DNA from 3 places in the Streptomyces sp. NBC_01257 genome. Region 1 is predicted to be linked to each of the others. Evidence: riboswitches for the same ligand, from Rfam matches in the RefSeq annotation. Region 1 holds a riboswitch; each other region holds the start of a gene.
The links. Region 1 has a riboswitch for cobalamin ahead of OG408_RS09355 (cobalamin biosynthesis protein). Riboswitches for the same ligand answer to the same signal wherever they lie in the genome.
Positions count from the first base shown of each region.

Region 1 (4,893 bases):
ACGGCGTGGCGCACCGCGATCCCGGCGACGCGGGCGGCCCGCTCGGGGTCCGCGCGGTACACCGGCACCTCGTCCGGACCCTGCTCCTTGAAGGAGAACGGGACGGTGATGAGGCGGCCGTCGAACTCCGGGATGGCGACCTGCATCGCCGCGTCCATGGGGGAGAGCGCGGCGTCCGACGCGTCCCACGCCGCCCGCGAGGACGTCAGGCACAGCCCCTGCAGCACCGGCACGTTCAGATCGGCGAGCGCGCCGATGTCCCAGGCCTCGTCGTCGCCCCCGGCGGAGGCGTCGGACGCGCGGGTGCCGCCGGCCGCGAGCACCGTGGCGACCAGGGCGTCGGTCCGGCCGAGCAGCTCGTACAGGGCGGCGTCCGCGCCACGCAGCGAACCGCAGTACACGGCAAGGGCGTTGGCGCCGCGTGCCTCGACCGCGTCGCACAGCACGTCGACGAACGAGGTGTTCCCGGAGAGGTGGTGCGCCCGGTAGAAGAGCACCCCGACGGTCGGGCGGCCCTCGACGAACTCCCGCTCGCCGTGCACCCCCCACTCGGGCATCTTCTGCGGCTCGGCGAAACCGTGCCCGGTCAGCAGGACCGTGTCGGAGAGGAAACGGGCCAGCTCGACGAGGTTCCCCGGGCCGCCCTCCACCAGATAGCGCAGCGCCTCGGCGACGACGCCCGCCGGTACGGACGACTCGGCCATCAGCTCCGCGTCCGGCACGGCCTCACCGCCGAGCAGCACGGTCGGGATGCCGGCCGCCTTCAGGGCGGCGAGTCCGTCCTCCCAGGCGCGCTTGCCGCCCAGCAGCCGGACGACGGCGACGGAGGCTCCCTCGATCAGCGCGGGGAGTTCCTCGTGGACATCGATACGGGTCGGGTTGCCGATCCGGAAGGGCGCGCCCGAGGCACGGGCGGCCAGGAGGTCCGTATCGGCGGTCGACAGCAGCAGCACCGTGCTCAGCTGGGCGCTCGACGGGGCGTTCGACGGGGCGTTCATGCGCGTGCTCCAGGTGCTCCGGGGGCGATGAAGGGAAGTCCTGCCGGTGCGCCCGACTCGATGAGTCGCCACAGCGCATCGGTGTCCGCGTGTTCTTCGATCAGGTCGCCGAGGCGGTCGAGCTGTTCCTCGCGCAGCGCGGCGAAACAGGTGTCGGGTGCGGGGACGAAGCGGCGGCCGGCGGCCCGCGCGGTCTCCGTCAGGAAGCGGCGGCGGAACGCGTCGCTCTCCAGCGAGCCGTGCCAGTGGGTGCCCCACACGGAGCCGGACCGGCAGCCGTCGAGGCTCCCGCCCCGCCCGTCGGTGAGGAACGGTTCGCCGCCGCGCACGTCCGCGACGCCGTGGTGGATCTCGTACCCCTCGACGGGGGCGCCGAGCGCCTCGCCGGCCGGCCGGGCGAGGGTCTTCTCACGGTCGAACCGGACGCGTACGGGAAGGAGTCCGAGCCCGTCGACCTTCCCGGCGCGCGACTCGACGTCGTCCTCGATCTCCTCACCGAGGATCTGGTAGCCGCCGCAGATGCCGAGCACCGGACGGCCCTCGGCGGCGCGCCGCAGCAGGGCGTCGGCGAGCCCGCGCTCACGCAGCCAGGCCAGCGCCTTCACGGTGCCGCGGGTGCCGGGCACGATGACGAGGTCGGCGTCGTGCAGTTCCTCGGCCCGGTCCACGAACCGCACCACGACGCCCGGTTCGGCGGCCAGCGCGTCCACGTCGGTGAAGTTCGACATCAGGGGCACCGCGCACACGGCGACGCGCAGGATGTCCTCGCCGTGCGGCGGCGCGACGACCGACTCCCGGACGGCGCCGCGCAGCGAGACCCGCAGACCGTCCTCCTCGTCGATGCCGAGCCCGTGGGCGAACGGCAGCACGCCGTACGTCGGCCGCCCGGTGAGATCGCGCAGCATGTCCAGTCCCGGTTCCAGCAGCGACACGTCGCCGCGGAACTTGTTCACCAGATACCCGGCGATCAGCTCCTGGTCCTCGGGGGCGAGCAGCGCCGTCGTGCCGAAGAACGACGCGAAGACCCCGCCGCGGTCGATGTCGCCGACGACCACGACCGGGAAGCGCGCAGCCCGGGCGATGCCCATGTTCACGATGTCCGTGCGCCGCAGATTGATCTCGGCCGGACTGCCCGCCCCCTCGCAGATCACCGCGTCATACGTGCCCCGAAGCTGCTCCAGACAGTCCACGACGGTGGACAGAAGCGATTCCTGCCGGCCGCCGTGGTAGCCGCGGGCGCTCATCTCGCCGACCGGGCGCCCCATCAGGACGACCTGGCTTGAGCGGTCGCTGCCGGGCTTGAGCAGCACCGGGTTCATCAGCGCGGTCGGCTCGACGCGGGCGGCCTGTGCCTGCATGGCCTGGGCGCGGCCGATCTCGGCACCCTCACGGGTGACGAAGGAGTTGAGCGACATGTTCTGCGCCTTGAACGGCGCCACCTTCACACCCCGGCGCACCAGCCAGCGGCAGATGCCCGCCGTGACGACGCTCTTGCCCGCGTCCGATGTGGTCCCGGCGACCAGCAGTCCGCCGCTCATGTCGGTCTCCGTCCTGAGAGTCGAGGTGCTGCTGTACGTGGTGGCGCGGTACGGGTTCCCGGGGTCCTGCCTGCCGCGATCCGCCGGGCCGCGAGGCCCATGCCGGCCCGGGCCGCCACGCTGACGCCGAGGGCCAGCACGCCGACCCGGCGCGACAGCCGCACGGCGCGTTCGATGTCCGCGGTCTCCACCGCCCGGCCCGCGCCGCCGTTGAGCACGGGGCGGTGCTCGACCCGGCCGCCGTAGGCGAGCGTGCCGCCGAGCCGTACGCCGAGCGCGCCCGCGAACGAGGCCTCCACCGGGCCCGCGTTGGGGCTCGGGTGCTTCGCCGCGTCCGCCCGCCAGGCCCGGACCGCGCCCCGCGGGTCTCCTCCCGCCGCCACGGCGAGCAGGGCCGTCAGCCGGGCGCCCGGCCACCCCGCGACGTCGTCGAGGCGGGCCGAGGCCCAGCCGTAACGGCGGTAGCGGGGCGACTTGTGGCCGACCATCGCGTCGAGCGTGTTGGCGGCCCGGAAGCCGACGAGTCCCGGGACCCCGGCCAACGCCCCCCACACCAGGGCGCCGACCACGGCGTCCGAGGTGTTCTCGGCGACGGACTCCACGACGGCACGGGCGATCTGCGGCCCGTCCAGCGACTGCGGGTCGCGGCCGCACAGATGCGGCAGCCGTTCACGGGCCAGGCCGATGTCCCCTGCGGCGAGCGCGGCACCGATGGCCCTGGCCTCGCGCCCCAGCGACGTACCGCCGACGACGGACCAGGTGGCGGCGGCGGTCAGGGCGACGGACGCGGCGGGGTGGCGGCGCAGGGCGCGGGAGGCCAGTGCGGCGCCCCCGGCGGCGCCTCCGGCGCAGACCAGGGTGTGCAGGGCGCCCCACCCGCGGTGGTCGCGCCACAGGCGGCCTTCGACGCCTGCCGCGGCCCGCCCGAAGGCGGCGACCGGGTGCCCCCTGCGGGGGTCACCGAGCAGCAGATCGCCGATCAGACCGGCCGTGGCGCCGTACGCGAAGATGCGATCGGCACGCACGGTTCAGCCGGCCGTTGCGCCTCGAAGGACCTTGGAACCTGTTCTGGGTCGCACAGGGACGGACGCACGGCAGCCGGGCATGGCGATATGTCCTCACTCAGGGTCCGCGCCCTGGTTCGACGTGACCGGCGACGAGAGTCTCCTGGCTTCCGGATCCGCAGTTCCCCCGGCCTTCCAGTCCGCTTGCGTGGACCGTGACTTCCAGTGGTTGGGGGACTGCTCCCCGGTGACAGTGGCGGGACCGCGCCGGATTCGCACCGGCTTCCTCTGCTGTCGCCGTAATGGCTCCGGCAGTCCACCACGCTCCGCGAACACCCGTCAACTTGCCGTTGACCTGCGACGGTGCAGTGTGCGCAGACACACATCGGGCCGGACGCGCACGAGGTGCGTCCGGCCCGATGCGGGTGGGAGTGGTGGGGCTCAGGCGACGATCAGATAGATGCCGTAGGCCACGGCCGCGGCGCACAGTCCGAAGCACACGTACGCGCCGGCGCGCGCCAGCATGAGCGAACCGCCCGCCGAGCCGCCCGCCGAGCCGCCCTGTGCGGCCGGTTCGGGCTGCTTGGAGAGGCCGACGATGCCGAGGGTGAAGAGGCCCACGAGAGCGACCGTGGCGACGAGGGAGACGCCGAAGACGGTGCCGAGGGCTGCCCAGTCGATGTTCATGCGGATCTGTCCTTACCGGTGGCTCTTGGGGTCCTAGACCGTGGCGGGTCGGGCAGGGTCGGCGACCGTCCCGGCGGGGGCCGGGATGGTCGCCGTGAGCTCGTGGGGCTGGGCGGCCACGGTGGGCGGCGGGCTGACGGCCGCGATGGCCGTGGTGACGACACCCGCGGGCTCGGCGTCCGCACCGGCCGGGGCGACGTCGTCGTGGCCGACGGGCCTGCGCCGCGACAGCATCCAGATGGCGCCGGAGCCGGCGATCAGCAGCGCCGCGACGACCACGACGCCCCAGGTGCCCTGCTTGGTGAGGAACTCCGCACCCGCGCCGACCAGTCCGGCGGCCGGCAGGGTCAGGCCCCAGGCCACGAACATCCGGGTGGCGGTGGACCAGCGGACCACGCCCCCCTTGCGGCCGAGGCCCGCGCCCATCACGGCGCCGGAGCAGGACTGGGTGGTGGAGAGGGAGAAGCCGAGGTGCGAGGAGGCCAGGATGACGGTGGCCGCGCTGGTCTGGGCGGCGAAGCCCTGCGGCGGCTTCAGCTCGGTGAGGCCGCTGCCCATGGTGCGGATGATGCGCCAGCCGCCGAGGTAGGTGCCGAGCGCGATGGCGAGGCCGGCGCACACGATGACCCAGACCGGCGGGTTGGAGCCGGGGGAGAGGACGCCGCC
Region 1 is NZ_CP108472.1:2,237,532-2,242,424, reverse strand. Features, by position in the region: gene cobN (cobaltochelatase subunit CobN) at 1-962, opposite strand, end outside; gene OG408_RS09360 (cobyric acid synthase) at 995-2,536, opposite strand; gene OG408_RS09355 (cobalamin biosynthesis protein) at 2,533-3,561, opposite strand; cobalamin riboswitch at 3,697-3,829, opposite strand; gene OG408_RS09350 (hypothetical protein) at 3,982-4,227, opposite strand; gene OG408_RS09345 (inorganic phosphate transporter) at 4,261-4,893, opposite strand, start outside.

Region 2 (4,893 bases), 630 kb from region 1:
GACGGCGAGGCCGATCCCGACGAACCACCAGACACCGCCGATCCCGTCCCCGTCGCCGCTGTCCTTCTTCTCCTCCTCCTTGGTCTCGGACGCCGTCGGCTTCTTGACCGCGGCGGGCTCGGGCCCGGTCGCGTTCAGCTGGGCGACGAGGTCGGCGCCGCCGAAGTCGTGGACGTCGGTGCCGGTGGCGTGGGCGGCCATGACGAGCTGCGCGTACGCGGCGGGGCCGTTCTCCTTCGCCCAGGCAGCGGAGTTCTTCTCCAGCCACTTCACGGAGGCGGCGGCCTTGTCCTTGTGGCCGGAGGCGGACAGCGCGACGACCGCGTCGGCGGTGTTGCCGAAGTCGGGCTGCGGGGCGCTGTCCTCGGCGCCGGGCATCGGCGGGGAGTCGAGGTGACCGGACTCGGCGAGGGCGCCGGCGAGGTAGTAGGCACCGTTCTGGGCGGCCTGCTCGGGCTTGGCCACGGCGCCCTTGGTGCAGGTGGGGTCCTTGACGGCGGCGTTGTTCCCGACGACGAGCCCCTTGCCGAGCGAGCCGAGGACCGCGGCCGCGGTGGCGTCACCGTTGGCGACGAGCTTGCCTGCCTTGTCGGGCTGGTAGGCGAACGCGCCGCCGTCCTTGCCGCCGCAGGGGATGGCGAAGGTGAGCAGGGCGTCGTACGGCGTCTTGCCGCCGTCCGTCGTCACATCGCCGAGCTTCTCCCCGGCCCGGGCGAGGGCGCCGATCACGATCGAGGTGGAGTTCGCGTCGCTCGGGCCGCCGGCGGTGTAACCCCAGCCGCCGTCCTTGTTCTGTACGGACTTCAGCCAGGACACCCCGTTGTGCACGAGGTCCTCGTGCCCGCGGACCTCGTGCAGCGCCTGTACGGCGGCCGCGGTCGCATTGGTGTCGATCATGGTCTTGTCGTCGCAGGCCACGGACGGGTCCGGACGGTACGCGGGGAACGCCCCGCTGTCGCACTGCTGCCCGATCAGCCAGTCGACGGCCTTGGCGGCGGGCGTGACGCCCACGGCGCGCTGCGAGGCGAAGGCCAGCGACTGCCGCCAGACCCCGTCGTACGTCGGGTCCTTCGTGCCGTACAGCCCCGAGGGCAGGGCCACGGACGGCGAGGGGGAGGGGGACGGCGCGGCGACTGCGGCCGGGGCTGCGGCCGCACAGAGCACGGTGGCGGTGGCGGCGAGCGCGGCTGCGCTGCGGCGTACGGTCATGGCGGGCGGGGCCTCTCCTGGGGGAACCGGGCACAGGCACACACAGGCACCCAGCTCCGGCTCCGCATACCTCGACGGTGCCGGCCGCCGGGGGTTCCCGACGGCACGAGCCGGTCACAACTCGGACAGGGCATTCCGACTTCCGCGTGGACGCGGTCACGGCTGCGAGCCAGCGCCGGATTCGCACCGGCTTCCCCCTGAACGGGCATGATGACGACCTGCCCACTCTACCGGGAGGCCGCTGAGGCCCCCGGCCCGGGCGCCGGAGGCGGGGGCGGCGCGGCGACGGAGGCTGCCCGCCCGGAACGCCCGGAATAGTCCATGGCCCTTTCGAACAGTGATCGTTAAACTGCAACCGGCTTATGAATCAGGCGGGTTGAGGGGCGGCGGACGGGCATGACGACAGGTACCGGGGGATTCCCCCCGCCCCCTTCCCGCCCGCCGGGCACCCCGCCGCCCCATCCCCCCGTGCCACCGGCGCCACCGCGCACGGATCCGCCCAGGTGGGCGTGGTGGGTCGGCGGTATCGCGATCCCCATGATCGGCATCGTGGCGACGGTGATCTTCAGCAACAACCCCGACCCCGCCCCCGCAGCGTCCCCGGCCCCCGCCTCCAGCAGCCCGCGGTCCGAGCCCTCGGCCCCGTCCAGCCCGGACCACGCCTCGGCGGAGACCGAATCACCCACCGCGACCCCGAAGCCTTCGGTATCCCCGAGCCCGGGCGACACGGCCCCCGCGGACACCGACCTCACGGCACCGGCCGGGTACGGGGACGCGGTCAAGACGATGTGGGGCCTGGCCCCCGCCCCCTGCAACCAGGACGAACAGCAGCTGGTGGACCTCGACGACGGCATGAGCCGGGTGGAAGCCCTCGTCAAGGGCGACCTGATCGGCGTGGCCAAGGACCCCGGCGGGGCAGAACTCCTCTACTGGCCCGACTCCTGCAACGACAGCAACAACTACCGGCTGCGCGCACTGCCCAACACCCGCGTGGGCCTCCTGCGGGACGGACTCCCGAAGTCCTTCGAGTCCTGCGAGGCGGCGTCGAGGACCGGCTTCGGACCCCTGGACCTGCTCGACAGCTACGACCGCGAGGGGCGCGGCTTCGTCGAGGGCGCGGCGCTGTGCTCCGTGACGGACCAGGGCGCGGTCTCCATGGCGTTGATCGAGAACATCGACGACTCGTCGAACGAGGCGTCGGTGAGCGGCACGCTGTACGTGTGGCCGAAGAAGTCCTGACCGCGGAGACGGAAGCCGCCCCCTACAGCACCCGCACCTCGCCCTCCGGAAGCTTGCTCCACCAGTGGTGGTAGCGGCTGTAGACCTCCGCCTCGCGATCGCCGAGGAAGGCCGTCAGTGACTCGGCCTCCGCCGCGAGCCCGTCCCAGGCCGCCGGGGAGAGCGGGTGGAACGCCGTGGCCTCTATGCCGTCCGCCGTGGGGCGCCAGACGCCGGCGACGCGGCCGTCCACCAGCAGGGTGGGCAGGACGTCGCCGTTGCGCCGGATGACCAGGGGGCGGTACTCCGGGGGTATCACCCGGCTGCGGTCCGCGTACGCCAGCAGCACGCTGTCCCACATGGCCATCAGGCGGGGCGGGGCGGGTGTGCCGGCGGGCGGGCGGGATGCGCCGGGGAGGTCGAACAGGGCCTCGCCGTCCGGGCCCTGGAGCTGTTCGACGGAGTCGCCCATGGCGAGGAACGCCGTGCGGACCGGTGCGCGCTGCACCATGGCGAACTGCGCCACGTCCGCGATCGACGCGGGCCCGAACCCCGCCAGATACCGCAGGATCAAGGTCCGCAGGGCCTGGGTGTCCACCGCGCGGCCCGTGGGCTCCGGTCCGCTGTCGCCCGCCGCGACGAAGGACGGGCGGTGGCCGAAGGACCAGGGCGCGCCCGTCGGGGCGTGGTGCAGCGGCGCGTACCCCTTCAGCCCCCACCACCCGCCGTCCTTCTTCTCGGCGCCCAGCCGCTCCTCGGCCCACGCCTGCATCTCCGCGGAGGTCCGCGGCCGGCGGGCGAACGCCAGCAGCTCCGGCACCAGTTCCTCGGCATCCGCCGGAGTCAGCCCCGCCGCGGCGAAGCGGGCGCCCAGGCGCGAGGCGTACAGCGTCGGCCGCATCGCCGCGCGGAAGGCCGGGTAGTCCTCGGCGTGCACGGCGTGCAGTGTGATCCGCATCAGCGTGGCCTTCACCACCGTGCGGTCGGTGAAGGCGGCGTCGAGCTCGGCCGGGGCGAAGTCCGTGAGCCGGTTCCACAGGGCGACGTACGGGGACGCCGGGTGCTGCGCCTGGAGCGCGACCACCCGCCGCACCCCGTCGGCGACGGTCAGCGGCTCACGCGCCAGGAGCAGTTGGCGGCTGAGGGTCGCCCGGTTGAGTTCGCGCACGGTGATCGTCACAGCTCCGGATTGTGCCCTGCCGCGGGCCGGAAGGGACCTGCGGGGCTCCCGCCCGGTGATGTGCGGCGCCGGCCCGCGCCGCTCTCCGTTCGGGTGAATAGTAGTTCCGGTTTGTCCTCCGTCGTCCGTTACGCATAGATTCCGGTTCATGCTGTCCGTGAACTGTTTGCTCCCTGCTCGCAGTTGAGCGGCACCGCGCCCCGTCATCATCGGCTGGGAGGACCCCGCCCTCATGTCCGGAACCGTCGACCGGTGGACCACCGCACTGCGCAGAGGCTGGAGGACGGGCACGCTGTGGCCGTGGTGTCTGGGGGGCATCGCGGCAGTCTGCGGATACGCCGTGGCCACCGTCTTCCACCCCGGATACCTCAGCGCGGACAGCAACACCCAGCTGTGGCAGGCGCTCGGCGACGAACCGGTGAACGACTGGCATCCGCCCGTGATGGCGCTCGCCTGGCGGATCCTCATCGGGATCACGGGGGACTTCTCCTCCATGGCCGCCGTGCAGGCCGCCCTGTTGTGGGGGACGCTCTGGGTCCTCGCCCGGCTGACGTGGCGGAAGACCGGCAGCCGGGGGCTCTCCCTCGCCGTGCTGGCCGTCGGCTTCGCGCCGCACATCATGAACCTGACCGGCGTGGTGTGGAAGGACGTGCACCTGGCGTACGCGCTCCTCGCCGTCTTCGCGATCGCGCTCACCGTGCGCGACCTGCCGCCGGAGCGGGTCAGGAGCCGCTGGGCCCTGCTGGTGCTGGGTGTGCTGCTCCTCGTGTACGCCGCCCTCGTGCGGAAGAACGGCATCCCCGCCGCGATCCCCGTCTTCGCCCTGCTGGTCCTCGCCGCATGGCCCGTCCCGGGCCGGCGCCGCTGGCTGGCCGCCACCGGTGTCTTCGTCGCGGTCGTGCTGGCGGCCGGTGCCGGGGTGTCCGCGGCCACCGCCCCGCTCACCACCCGGGTGTACGCGGTGATCCCGGTGGACGACCTCGTCCACGTGCTCACCCCGGCCCAGGTGCGCACCGCCGCCGAACAGGCCGGTGCGAGCGACGACTTGCGCGACCGCCTTGTCGCCACCGCCGTCGACTGCCAGAAGCGGCAGATCGCCTCCGACGCGTACCTCCAGTGCTTCCCGCAGGACGGGCCGTTCGACGTGACGTACCTGGACCGGCGCGCCGACGTCATCGTCCGGATGTGGACGCAGCAGATGCCGCGGCACTGGAAGGGGTACGTCGAGTACCGGGGCCGGGTCTTCAGCAAGCTGCTCTTCCAGAGCAACCAGCGGTTCTGGAACG
Region 2 is NZ_CP108472.1:2,866,753-2,871,645, reverse strand. Features, by position in the region: gene OG408_RS12160 (prenyltransferase/squalene oxidase repeat-containing protein) at 1-1,209, opposite strand, end outside; cobalamin riboswitch at 1,320-1,455, opposite strand; gene OG408_RS12155 (hypothetical protein) at 1,747-2,448, shown strand; gene OG408_RS12150 (winged helix DNA-binding domain-containing protein) at 2,471-3,607, opposite strand; gene OG408_RS12145 (hypothetical protein) at 3,840-4,893, shown strand, end outside.
Region 2: another riboswitch for cobalamin. It lies ahead of OG408_RS12160 (prenyltransferase/squalene oxidase repeat-containing protein); the one in region 1 lies ahead of OG408_RS09355 (cobalamin biosynthesis protein).

Region 3 (4,893 bases), 6.0 Mb from region 1:
GCTTCTGCCCTCCTTGCGGACCATCGTCACGCCGTTGGAGATCAGGAACCAGGACAGGATGGCGACGCCCAGCGCCACGAGGACGAGGAGCACGATGCCGATCTCCCGCCCCGTGGCGGGCTGCGATCGGGCGAGCCCGGCGAGCCAGGCGGTCGCGGCGAAGGTGAGCGACAGTCCCAGAAGGACGGCGTTGCTGAAACGCCGGCGTTCGCGGAGTGTGCCGACACAGAAGACGACGAAGATCAGGAACGCCGGGACGTAGGCCAACATGCGCACATGCTAGGCGGAGGGCCGAGAGCGCCCTTGAGGAGGCCGGATCATCGACGCGGAGGGGCACGGAGGGTCCGGGGCCGGAGGCGGGCGATGCGTACGAACGATTGACATGCTCAGGGCAAATTGGAATGCTGCGAGGACGCTCGTCCAACGATGTAAACGCTGCCGCCGACTCGTGCGTCGCAGCGGAGGCCGACCTTGGAACGGGACCATGAAACTCACTCGCCATCTTTCCCGCGCCGCCGTCCTGGCGTTGTCCGGCGTGCTCGCCGTCGTCATGTCCTTGTCGTCCGCGGAGCAGGCGCGGGCGGAACAGACCATCAGGGCGGCCGACCCGAGTGTGATCCGGGTCGGCACCACTTACATATCGGTGCAGTCGGCCGGTGGCGGCATCGCCGTGCGGCAGGCGTCCTCGACGGCCGCGCTTGCATCCGCGCCCGCCCGGCAGGTGTGGTCGGACACGGCCGGACACGGTGAGGTCTGGGCTCCGGAGATCGTCACGGACGGCGGCCGCTACTACATCTACTTCTCGGCCGGCCGGGGCGCGGCCCACCGGATGTACGTCATCAGCTCGGCGAACCCGGACAGCGGCTACACCGGGGAGAGCCAACTGGCCCTGCCGGACGGCAAGTGGGCCATCGACGGGACCCTGTTCACCTTCGGCGGGCAGCGCTGGTTCGTCTGGTCCGGCTGGGCCGGTGACACCAACGTCGAGCAGAACCTCTACATCGCACGCATGAGCAGTCCCACCGCACCGACCGGCGCACGCCACGTCATCTCGCAGCCGCGGGAGAGCTGGGAACGGGTGGTGGGCAACCCGTTCATCAACGAGGGCCCCGAGGCCATCAAGGACCCGAACGGGCAGTTGCACATCGTGTACTCCGCCAACGGCAGCTGGAGCGACCAGTACTGCCTGGCCGACCTGCGCCTGCGCCCCGGGGGCGACCCGACGTACGTATGGGACTGGTACAAGTCCAACGGCTGCCTGTTCGGCTCGAACCGGGCGACGATGATGTCCGGCTGGGATCCGACGCTGTACGTCAACGGGCCCGGCCACCACAGCTTCGTCCTGCTCAACGGCGACATCGGCACCAGCCCGCCCGCCGGCCCCCGATTCCCCTCGATGTTCCACGCGGTGCCGAAGGGGACGCCTTACGCGTGGGAGAACCGGTACTGGTACACCGGCACGTTCGCCTGGTGGGGCAACACCACCTACAGCCGCGCGAATGTCCCCGGCCCGACCACCGACACGGGCTGGAGCCTCAAGTTCTTCGAGTAGAGCGGCGGGGGCCCGTGGAACCGGAGCGGGCCGGTGTCCTCCCGGAAGCGGCTGATGGGCGCGCGCCGCGCGAGCGGAGGAGCGTGCGTCTCCGAGGCAACGGGAGTCAGGACGAACAGCGCTGAGCCCGGACCGTGGGGGAACGGTCCGGGCTCAGCCGGCTGTCGGGCCGGGTGCCGTGGATGCAGTGCGTAGGCATGTCCAACAAGGGCACATGAGTTCCAATGGGAGGAGGCATCATGAAGCCATTGGACTCTGCGCCCCTGGACACGGAGGGCGGCAGACCCGTCGAGCGCGGTGCGTCCGCGCCCGCGGCGGAAGGCGTGAGCCGGGAGAGGACGCACCCGCCGGCCGATGAGAACGCGGGGAACCCGAAGGGGATCGAGGAAGAGGATCCCAGGGAGCGGGTCAACCGCCGCTGGAACGAGATTCTGCAGGAGACGAGGGTCGCACAGACCGGTATCCAGATCCTCTTCGGCTTCCTGCTCAGCGTCGCGTTCACGCAGAGATTCGAAAGGCTGGGTGACTTCGACCACCGTGTCTACGTCATCACTGTCGTCCTCGGTGCCGCCGCCATCGGAGCACTCATAGCGCCCGTCGCGCTGCACCGGTTCCTTTCCGGCTCCCGGATGAAGGACGAAGTGGTGGCCGTCGCAGGCCGGTTCATGGTGTGCGGCATGGTCCTGCTCGCACTGACCATCGGCTGCACGCTCCTTCTCCTGCTGCACACCGTACTCACCGACCTTCTGGCGGAGATACTCGTCGGCGCCGTCATGGCGTGGTTCGCAGGGGCCTGGTTCGTACTCCCGCTCATCCTCAAGATGCGCTCGGGGCGCCGCGACGACTGAGCGACCGGGAAGCGGCTGCGGGGCTGCGGTTCGAGCCGGGCGGGGGAGGGGGACCGACGATCCCCGTCCTGTGCCGGCGCTTGAATCATTCGCGCTCCGGCTTGATCCTTCCCCCACCCACCCGGATCAAGAACGCAGGTCACGAGCCCTGGTTGGAGCAGCTCCGCCCCGCAAGGGTGAGTGAAGCGAGCGGTGGCTCGCGGACTCGGAAGGGAGCAACACACCGACGTATGCCGGCGGCCGGACGGGCGGCCCAGCCTGCCGTGCGGTGCGCACGAGCGTGACCAGGGGCGTCTGCCGAATGCGATGATGGCCGACGACAGGGCGACGGCGGTCCGAGGAAGCCGGTGTGAATCCGGCGCGGTCCCGCCACTGTGATCGGCGAGCGGATCCCGGAAACTCCACTGCCCCACGCGGGTGGGAAGGACGGGGCGAGCTGCGACCCGAGAGCCAGGAAACTCACGCGGTCGCCTCCTCGACGGACACCGGGGCGGATCTCCCCGGAGAGAGGGCGGTTCGGCGTGCCCGAAAGGCCGAACGAAGGAACCTCCGACGACGCCGTGGCGGCGCGGACGGTGGCCGACCCGATACCGTGCCGGATCGTCGTGTGCCGCGACTGCTGTTGCGGCAGCGCAAAGGTGACCGGAATCGATCACGCAGCGCAGACGGCGCGACTGCGCTCCGAGGCACCCGTACGTGTTTCCGCCTGCCTCGACGTGTGCGACCAGGCCAACGTCATCGTGGTGCAACCCTCCGCCGCGGGCCGGGCCGCCGGTGCCAGGCCGGTATGGCTGGGTCTGGTCAACGACCCGGAAGCCACCGAGGACATCGCGGCCTGGGTACGCGCCGGCGGCCCCGGTGTCGCCCCGCAGCCGGAGATCCTCGACCTGTACGCCTGCCCGCCGCCGCGACGGCGGGCGACCTTCTAGGCTCGCCTCGTCCGCCCACACCGGGACACCGGGCCGCGGCACAGCTCGGGTTTCCTCAGCCCCCTCGCGAACCCCGAGCGGACCACCGACCGCCACCGGGCGGTTCCCCGGTACCGGTCAGCTTTCGACCTCGCTGCCGTCGCCGCCCCAGAGGGTGTGGAAGGTGCCCTCGCGGTCGGTGCGGTGGTAGGTGTGTGCGCCGAAGTAGTCGCGCTGGCCCTGGGTGAGCGCGGCAGGGAGGCGTTCGGCGCGCAGGGAGTCGTAATAGGCGAGGGTGGCGGCGAAGGCGGGCGTGGGGACGCCCTGGGTGACGGCGGTGGCGATCACGGCGCGCCAGTCGTCCTGCGCGGCGGCGATCTCCTGGGCGAAGCTCTTGTCGGAGAGGAGACTCGGCATGTCGGGCTGCGCCTCGTAGGCGCTGGTGATGCGGTCCAGGAAGGCTGCCCGGATGATGCATCCGCCGCGCCAGATCGCGGCGACCTTGCCGAGGTCGATGTTCCAGTCGTACTGCTCGCTGCCGGCCGCGATCTCGTGGAAGCCCTGGGTGTAGGCGACGATCTTAGACGCGTACAGTGCCTGCTCGACCTGGTCGGCGAACGCCGCCGCCTCGTCCCCGTCGAGCTCGCGGACTGCCGGTCCGGCGAGATGGCGTGAGGCGTCCCGGAGGGCGGCGTGGCCGGAGACCGAGCGGGCGAAGACGGCCTCGGCGATGCCGGAGACGGGAACGCCCAGGTCGAGAGCGATCTGTACGGTCCAGCGGCCGGTGCCCTTCTGCTCCGCCCGGTCCTGCACGATGTCGACGAACGGCTTGCCGGTGGCGGCGTCGGTGTGGGACAGGACCTCGGCCGTGATCTCGATCAGATACGAGTCGAGGCGGCCCGTGTTCCAGCCGCGGAACGTCTCCGAGATCTTCGCGGGGGAGTATCCCGCGACCGTACGCAGCAGGTCGTAGGCCTCCGCGATGAGCTGCATGTCGGCGTACTCGATGCCGTTGTGCACCATCTTCACGAAGTGACCGGCGCCGTCCGGCCCGATGTGTGTGGTGCAGGGTGCGCCGTCCTGCGCCTTCGCCGCGATCTTCTGCAGCATCGGCCCCAGTGACTCGTACGATTCGGCGGAACCGCCCGGCATGATGCTCGGCCCGTTCAGCGCCCCCTCCTCACCGCCCGAGATGCCCGCGCCGACGAAGTGGATGCCGCGCTCGCGCAGGTCCTTCTCGCGGCGCCGGGTGTCCTCGAAGTGGGCGTTGCCGCCGTCGATGATCACATCGCCGTCGTCCAGCAACGCGGCGAACTCCTGGATCACCGCGTCCGTGGGCTCGCCCGCCTTCACCATGACGACCAGGCGCCGCGGCCGTTCCAGCGCGGCGACGAACTCCTCCGGGGTGTGCGCGGCCACGAAGGTTCCCTCGTCGCCGAACTCCTCCACCAGTGCGTCGGTCTTCGCGGCCGTGCGGTTGTGCACCGCGACCGTGTAGCCGTTGCGGGCGAAGTTGCGGGCCAGGTTGCGGCCCATCACCGCGAGTCCGGTGACGCCGATCTGCGCAGTGGCGCTCATCTGTCTG
Region 3 is NZ_CP108472.1:8,237,529-8,242,421, forward strand. Features, by position in the region: gene OG408_RS35880 (YdcF family protein) at 1-270, opposite strand, end outside; gene OG408_RS35885 (glycoside hydrolase family 43 protein) at 485-1,552, shown strand; gene OG408_RS35890 (DUF6328 family protein) at 1,792-2,400, shown strand; cobalamin riboswitch at 2,738-2,861, shown strand; gene OG408_RS35895 ((2Fe-2S) ferredoxin domain-containing protein) at 2,961-3,329, shown strand; gene gndA (NADP-dependent phosphogluconate dehydrogenase) at 3,447-4,886, opposite strand.
Region 3: another riboswitch for cobalamin. It lies ahead of OG408_RS35895 ((2Fe-2S) ferredoxin domain-containing protein); the one in region 1 lies ahead of OG408_RS09355 (cobalamin biosynthesis protein).